Regions from separate parts of the Selenomonas oralis genome, predicted to be linked through region 1. Evidence: a T-box and tRNA genes for the amino acid it is inferred to sense, from the RefSeq annotation. Region 1 holds a T-box; the other holds one or more tRNA genes.
The links. A T-box is a leader RNA that pairs with one kind of tRNA and senses whether it is charged. The one in region 1 lies ahead of ACRTGH_RS01135 (valine--tRNA ligase), so its partner is inferred to be a tRNA-Val.
Positions count from the first base shown of each region.

Region 2: it encodes a tRNA-Val, which carries the amino acid that the T-box ahead of ACRTGH_RS01135 (valine--tRNA ligase) is inferred to sense. The anticodon was not compared.

Region 1 covers NZ_CP194411.1:218,254-221,664, forward strand. Annotated here, with positions in the region: gene ACRTGH_RS01135 (valine--tRNA ligase) at 1-1,280, opposite strand, end outside; T-box leader at 1,386-1,636, opposite strand; gene ACRTGH_RS01140 (DUF1254 domain-containing protein) at 1,785-3,158, opposite strand; gene ACRTGH_RS01145 (hypothetical protein) at 3,187-3,411, opposite strand, start outside.
Region 2 covers NZ_CP194411.1:1,317,171-1,320,581, reverse strand. Annotated here, with positions in the region: gene ACRTGH_RS06335 (ketopantoate reductase family protein) at 1-437, shown strand, start outside; gene ACRTGH_RS06330 (glycerate kinase family protein) at 528-1,676, shown strand; tRNA gene ACRTGH_RS06325 (tRNA-Val) at 1,729-1,805, opposite strand; gene rnhA (ribonuclease HI) at 2,051-2,782, shown strand; gene ACRTGH_RS06315 (DUF805 domain-containing protein) at 2,810-3,411, opposite strand, start outside.

The DNA.
Region 1 (3,411 bases):
ATCGTCTCCTTGCAGTCCTCGCAGTACCAAGCCGGGATGCGATGCCCCCACCAAAGCTGGCGTGAGATGCACCAGTCGCGGATATTTTCGAGCCAGTTCACATAGATCTTCGTGAAGCGCTCGGGCACGAACTTGATCCTTCCATCCTGCACCGCCTCGATCGCAGGCTTCGCCAGGCTCTCCATCTTCACGAACCACTGCTTGGAAACGAGCGGCTCGACCGTCGTATGGCAGCGCGAACAATGACCGACGGCATGCTCATGCGCCTCGGTGCGAACGAGCACGCCCGTTTCTTCGAGATCCTTGACGAGCATCTTGCGGCACTCGTAGCGGTCAAGTCCCGCGTACTTGCCGAGGTCTTCCGACATCGTGCCGTCGTTCTCTATGACGCGCACCTGCGGCAGATCGTGGCGCAGGCCCATCTCGAAGTCGTTCGGGTCGTGCGCCGGCGTGACCTTGACCGCGCCCGTACCGAAGGCGGGATCGACGTATTCATCGGCAAAGATGGGAATGGGGCGGTTGACGATGGGCAGGATGACATTCTTGCCGACGAGATCCTTGTAGCGTACATCATCGGGATGCACGGCGATGCCCGTATCGCCGAACATCGTCTCGGGACGCGTCGTCGCGATCTCGACATAGCCTGTGCCGTCCTCGAACGCATAGCGCAGATGCCAGAGATGCCCCGCCTCCGTCTCGTGCTCGACCTCGATGTCCGAAAGCGCCGTATTGCACGAGGGGCACCAGTTCGTGATGCGCGTGCCCTGATAGATCAAGCCCTTCTCGTAGAGGCTCACGAAAACCTCGCGCACGGCGTGCGAACATCCCTCGTCCATCGTGAAGCGCTCGCGCGCCCAGTCGCACGAAGAGCCGAGCGTCCGGAGCTGGTACATGATGCGGCTGCCGTACTCTTCCTTCCACTGCCAGACACGCTCCGTGAACTTCTCACGCCCGAGTTCGTAGCGGTTCGTTCCCTCTTCGCGGAGCGCCGCCTCCACCTTCGCCTGCGTCGCAATGCCTGCATGGTCGCAGCCCGGCATCCAGAGCGTATTGTACCCCTGCATACGGCGCCAGCGAATCAGGATGTCCTGCAGAGTATTGTCGAGCGCATGTCCCATGTGCAGCTGCCCCGTCACATTCGGCGGCGGAATCACGATGGAAAACGGCTCTTTCTTCTCGTCCGGCTCGGCATGGAAAAGATCATTCTCCTCCCAATACTCATACCATTTCTTTTCAAAGGACTGCGGCTCATAAACCTTTGGGATATTATCATTTGCCATGAAATAGACCTCCTGGATGAAGCAGACAAAAACTCGTCTTTCAAAACCGGCGCAAAGCGCACAGCCATAAAGCCGTTGTCCGCAAACAAATAAAGCCCTCCCGTCCGAAAGGACGGAAGAGCCATCTTCCGTGATACCACCTATCTTCCCGCGAGGAGCAAAACGCCGCCCCACGGCTCAAAGGCATAACGCCGCCGCCGCGCCCGCGCCTACGCACACGATGACGCAAAACGCCATACAAGCTTCAGCACGAAAGCTCCGAAGCGACCTTCCGCTGCCCGGCACAGGGATTCTCAGCCGCCATCCCCTCTCTGAAGCGCCCCTTGCAGCGTACTCCTCTTCCTCATCGCCTTTGTCCGTCAAAAGGATACCATAAGAATGACGTTTTGGCAAGATGGAATGAAGCGCACGTATAGAGAGCATGTATCACCGTTTGTGCAGATGCCAATTTCGCTGCTTTGTCCCAAAAGGCGGCTTGCCCTATCACCAAGTTTTTCCGTTTTCTTATTCTTCGCGAATGACGGGCGGCTGCCACGTATCCAATGCAGCCATATCCGGCACATAGATTCGCATGAACAGATGAAACTCCCCATCAGAAACAGGCAACCAGTTGGCGATGTTCTCCGGCGCTTTCTTCGACAGGACAATATCCAGTGTGCCATCCTCGTTCAACTCGAACGCGGAGCGGTCGTTGATGCAGTAGCGCTTGATTGGATTGTCGATGAGAAAGTCATCCTCACCGTATGCCGTCACGGACCAGAAGCCGCCTTCCCGTGTGGGCGGCAAGGATGCAAAGTGGAGCGTATATGTCTTTTCTCCGCTCAGCGCCGCGCCTTTTTCGTCCACTGCGGTCTTGGGATAGATCGCTACATCCACCGTGTTGGCTCCCAATCCCACCAGCGCCACCATAGCGCGGTAGGTGTATTCTGTCCCAAAATCACCGATCGGCTTGCCGTAATATCTCCACTGGCCGAGCTTCTGTGCATACTTTCCGCTGTTGGCAGAAAGCGTGGCAGGAAGTTTTTGAAGCATCTGCCTCCAGCGCCCGGCAGCTTCCTCGCCCAAGAGTGCGGCATCGAATGTCATACCGGGTCCTACGTTGATGGCAGAAAGTTTTTTCAGCAGTTTCCCATCAGCATCAGCGGGCGGATTGAGCTGCATCAGAGTGTTTGCAGTATTGAAAAATTCGCCCGGCGTCATGGAAAGAACCTTGTTTACCGGAACAAAGTCATTTTCCTTCGCATACGTTCCTTCCGGCGCAGTATATGTCCCCTCCTGCCCATAGGCAGAGAGCGGAAGAAGCTGCATTTGGTCCTGAATGGCATAAACATGGGGGAGATCCTCGTCCCCGGACAGCACAACACGGGCGATCGACCACACCGTTGCGGTAGGCACGTTCACGCGCGTCACCCCTTCAGGCAGTTCGCCCTCCCAACTGGGAAGCGCAATCGCATATACGCCCGCCTTGTCCAGCACGGCAGCAGTGTTCGTCCATGCGTCCAGAATCTGCACGTTACAGAAACGATCCGTTTCCGGCAGAACGTAGATCATGGGTTCTGCACGGACGTCGAGCCATGCCTGTGAATAGACGGTATCGACGTTCGGCGTCACAACGGTGCGAAAAGACGCGTCCGCCAGCTTTTTTGCATGGTTGAACTGATTGACAGGCGCACGACTCGGCATGGTTCCGTCCGTATTCGTTGATAATGTTTTGGTTGCGTCGGTGAGTACCAGCGGAAACGCATAGATGTATGCCTCGCTGACCGTTTCCCAAACAGCCTCTGCATCCGACTGCGTTTTTTCAGCAGAACAGTTGGAAAAAAGTCCGCATGACAGCAGCGTGAGCACCGACAGAAGCATTCCAAATATCTTTTTCATTTTGTTTTCCTGCCTATCCTTTTTTATTTCAGCGGTAATAGCCGATGCCGATCCGCACGATCTTGCCGTCTTCCAGCACAAAGACGAGCTTCTGCCCGTTTTGGCTTTGATACCAATAGTACTTGTCGTCGTACCAGGCCGGGGCGCCGTACGTCTTCTCGACTGCTGCCGCTTCCATATCGACATGCAGTCCGTCAGGCGTATTGAAACCGTTATCCGCCGTAACGACAATGCGGTCGACCAGTCCGATGCC
Region 2 (3,411 bases), 1.1 Mb from region 1:
AAGCGCTGGAAAGGCTCCTGCAGGCGGCGGACATACGCGGCCATTACAGCCTCGACATCCGCCGCGACGCCCTGACGAAGTTTGCCTTCGTCTCTCCCATGGGCGCGGCGGGGCTCTACCACAACGTGACGAGCGAGGCTTTTCAGAAACCGGGCGCCGTGCGCGACACCTATATATCCCTCATCCGGGAAGTCGATGCGCTCGGCCGGGCCATGGGCATCACTTTCGACAAGGATCTCGTAGAAACGGGCATCGCCTTCATCGACGCCTTCGCCCCCGGGCTGAAGACGAGCATGCAGCGGGATGTGGACAAGGGCGGCGTTTCCGAATTCGACGGGCTGGTGAACCGCGTCGTCGCCCTCGGCGAGCGCTATCATGTGCCCGTGCCGACCTACAAGAAGATCAGCGACTGGGGCAGGGAAAACGGGGTGAAGTAAAATCGTACGGCAAAAGCGCCCGGCAGCAAAGGATGCCGGACGCTTCTGTCTGTCACCCGGAATTTCCCAACAACGAAAGGGGAAACCTCCATGAAAATCATCATCGCCATCGACTCTTTCAAGGGCAGCCTCTCCTCCATGGCTGCGGGCGAAGCTGCCGCACGCGCCGCGCGTGAAGTCTTTCCCGCAGCCGAAGTGCGGGTCTTTCCGCTCGCGGACGGCGGCGAAGGCACCGTGGATGCGCTCACGCACGGCCTCGGCGGCGAGATCGTGCGCCTCGGCGTCACCGGGCCGCTGCAAAAGCCGGTCGACAGCCGCTTCGGCCTCCTCCCCGCCACGCATACGGCTGTCATCGAGATGGCCGACGCAGCAGGCCTGCCCCTCGTTCCCGCCGCCGAACGCGACCCGCGCCGCACGACGACATACGGCCTCGGGGAGCTGATTCTCGCCGCCATGGAGCGCGGCTGCCGTGAATTCATCATCGGCATCGGCGGCAGCGCGACGAACGACTGCGGCCTCGGCATGCTCACAGCCCTGGGAGCGAAGTTCCTCAATGCAGAGGGTGCGCCGGTCGGCATCACAGGCGGCGATCTTGCCGCCGTACGCCAGATCCGGTTGGACGGCCTTCATCCGACGCTCAGAGAGTGCCGCTTCCACATCGCCTGCGATGTGACGAACCCCCTCTGCGGCCCGAACGGCTGCTCGGCCGTCTACGGCCCGCAGAAAGGCGCAACACCCGCCATCGTAGAAGAAATGGATGCGGCAATCAAAGCTTTTGCCTTGCTTGCAGAAAAAGAACGCGGCATCTCCGGCGCGGAGCTTCCGGGTGCCGGCGCGGCAGGCGGTCTCGGTTTTGCCTTCCACGCCTTCCTCGGCGGCGAGCTCAAGCCTGGCATCACCCTCGTCCTCGACGTCATGAACATCAAGGATGCGCTCAAGGGCGCCGACCTCCTCCTGACAGGAGAAGGCCGTATGGATGCACAGACCGCCATGGGCAAGGCTCCCATCGGAGTCGCCCGGCTCGCCAAAGCAGAGAGTCCCGCCCTCAAGGCCATCGCCCTCTGCGGCTGCGCCCTGCCCGACGCCGAAGCGGTGAATCAAAGCGGCATCGACGCCTACTTTCCGATCCTCCATCTGCCCATGACGGTCACGGAAGCGATGGAAGAGGAAACGGCCCTGCGCAACCTGGAGCAAACGACGAAGCAAGCGTTAAGGCTCTATCGCGCCGCGTGCGAATAAAACTAAAAAAGCAGCAAAAAGCCGCCGCGCAGTGCGCGGCGGCAAAAAACTCTGGTGCTCATGGAGGGACTCGAACCCCCGACTTCCACCATGTGAGGGTGACACTCTAACCAACTGAGTTACATGAGCATTGATATAGTTACCTTGTGTATTATACACGATTTCCCCGCACTTTTCCAGCCCCTTAGGGCGACTTTTTTCGCCTTTATGCACACTTTTTTGTGGATAAGGCTGAGAATTTTGTGGATAACTTCACGAAGGTGCTCATTATTTGCAGACTTATCCACAAAAACTGGGGATAAGCTGTGCAGAACTCATAGTCTCATTTTTACAGCGCCTATAGTCAAAAAGATGGATTGGGAAAGGACGCAATCATGCAGAAAAAATTCTACGCCGTGAGGAACGGGCGGCAGACAGGCATATTCCAGACCTGGGACGACTGCCGCGCCCAAGTCGACGGCTTCCCCGGAGCGCGCTACAAAAGCTTCCCGACGCAAGAAGCCGCGCTCCTTTGGCTCAAAGAACCGCAGCCGCTCCATGCCCTGTTTCCTGCCCCTGAGGGAAGCGTCCAAACGCTGCCCCCGGCAAATCAGGGCGGCACGCTTCGCCGAAGCAGCGGAGCCCGCCGTACAAAAGACGCCGTCGAGCCGACCGAGCCGCAGGGCGACGCCTGCCACGTCTACACGGACGGCTCCTGCCTTAGAAATCCGAACGGCCCCGGCGGCTGGGCCGTCTGCATCGTCGAGGCGAACGCAGCGATGCGGACGCTCTCAGGCGGCCATCCGTCCACGACGAACAACCGCATGGAAATGACCGCTGCCATCGAAGCCCTGCGCCATATCCCCGAAGACCGTCCCCTGCTGCTCTCGACCGACAGCCAATACCTCAAGAACGGCATTACGAAATGGATCCACAGCTGGAAAAGGCGCGGCTGGAAGAAAGCCGACGGCGCCCCCGTGCTGAACCGGGAGCTTTGGCAGGAGCTTGACGCACTCATCACCGGACGTTCCATCACCTTCCAATGGGTCAAAGGACATGCCGGCCACAAATACAATGAAATCTGCGACACGCTGGCAAAAAAAGAAGCCGCCGCCTTTCTTCGCTAAGCGGCGGCCAAGAGCCGCAGGAAGCCGCTATAACCGTTTCAGGCACGAATCGCCGTAGACATTGATGCGAACCGGCCCCTTGACGAAAATCAGAGCGGCGAAAAGAAACACCTCGTAGACCTCGACGAGAAATGCCGCGGCGAGGATTTCCAAGCCGAAGGGCTCCCGCGCCAGGAACGTGATATCGCCATGCGCGAGCGCGAGGCGGACGATGAAGGCCAATACAAGAAAAAGCGGCACGCCGACAAACCAGCCGCTCCTGCCGATATCGTGCAGACGCTGCACCATGATGCCGGTGGGCAGGAAAAATGCCAGCGCCACGGAAGCGCAGGTACCGTACAGCGCCACATTCGCCCCCAGAAACGGCGGCAGGCGCTCCGCCGTCTCCAAAACGACGAATACGAGCAGGCAGAGGAAAAAGAGCAGGAAGAGGAGACGCAGCAGAAAACGCTTGCGGTTCATCCTCCCCTTGAATTGCATCATGCTCTGGAAAAAGGGGCAGGCCAGCTCCGGCCGCTCCCCGATATGCGGACGCAAACGTCCCGCACTCTCAAAGGGGCCAGCGGCATTGCTCGAAAAATCTCCCTCGGCAAAAAACATATAGAGATGCAGCACCCCAAAAAGAGCAA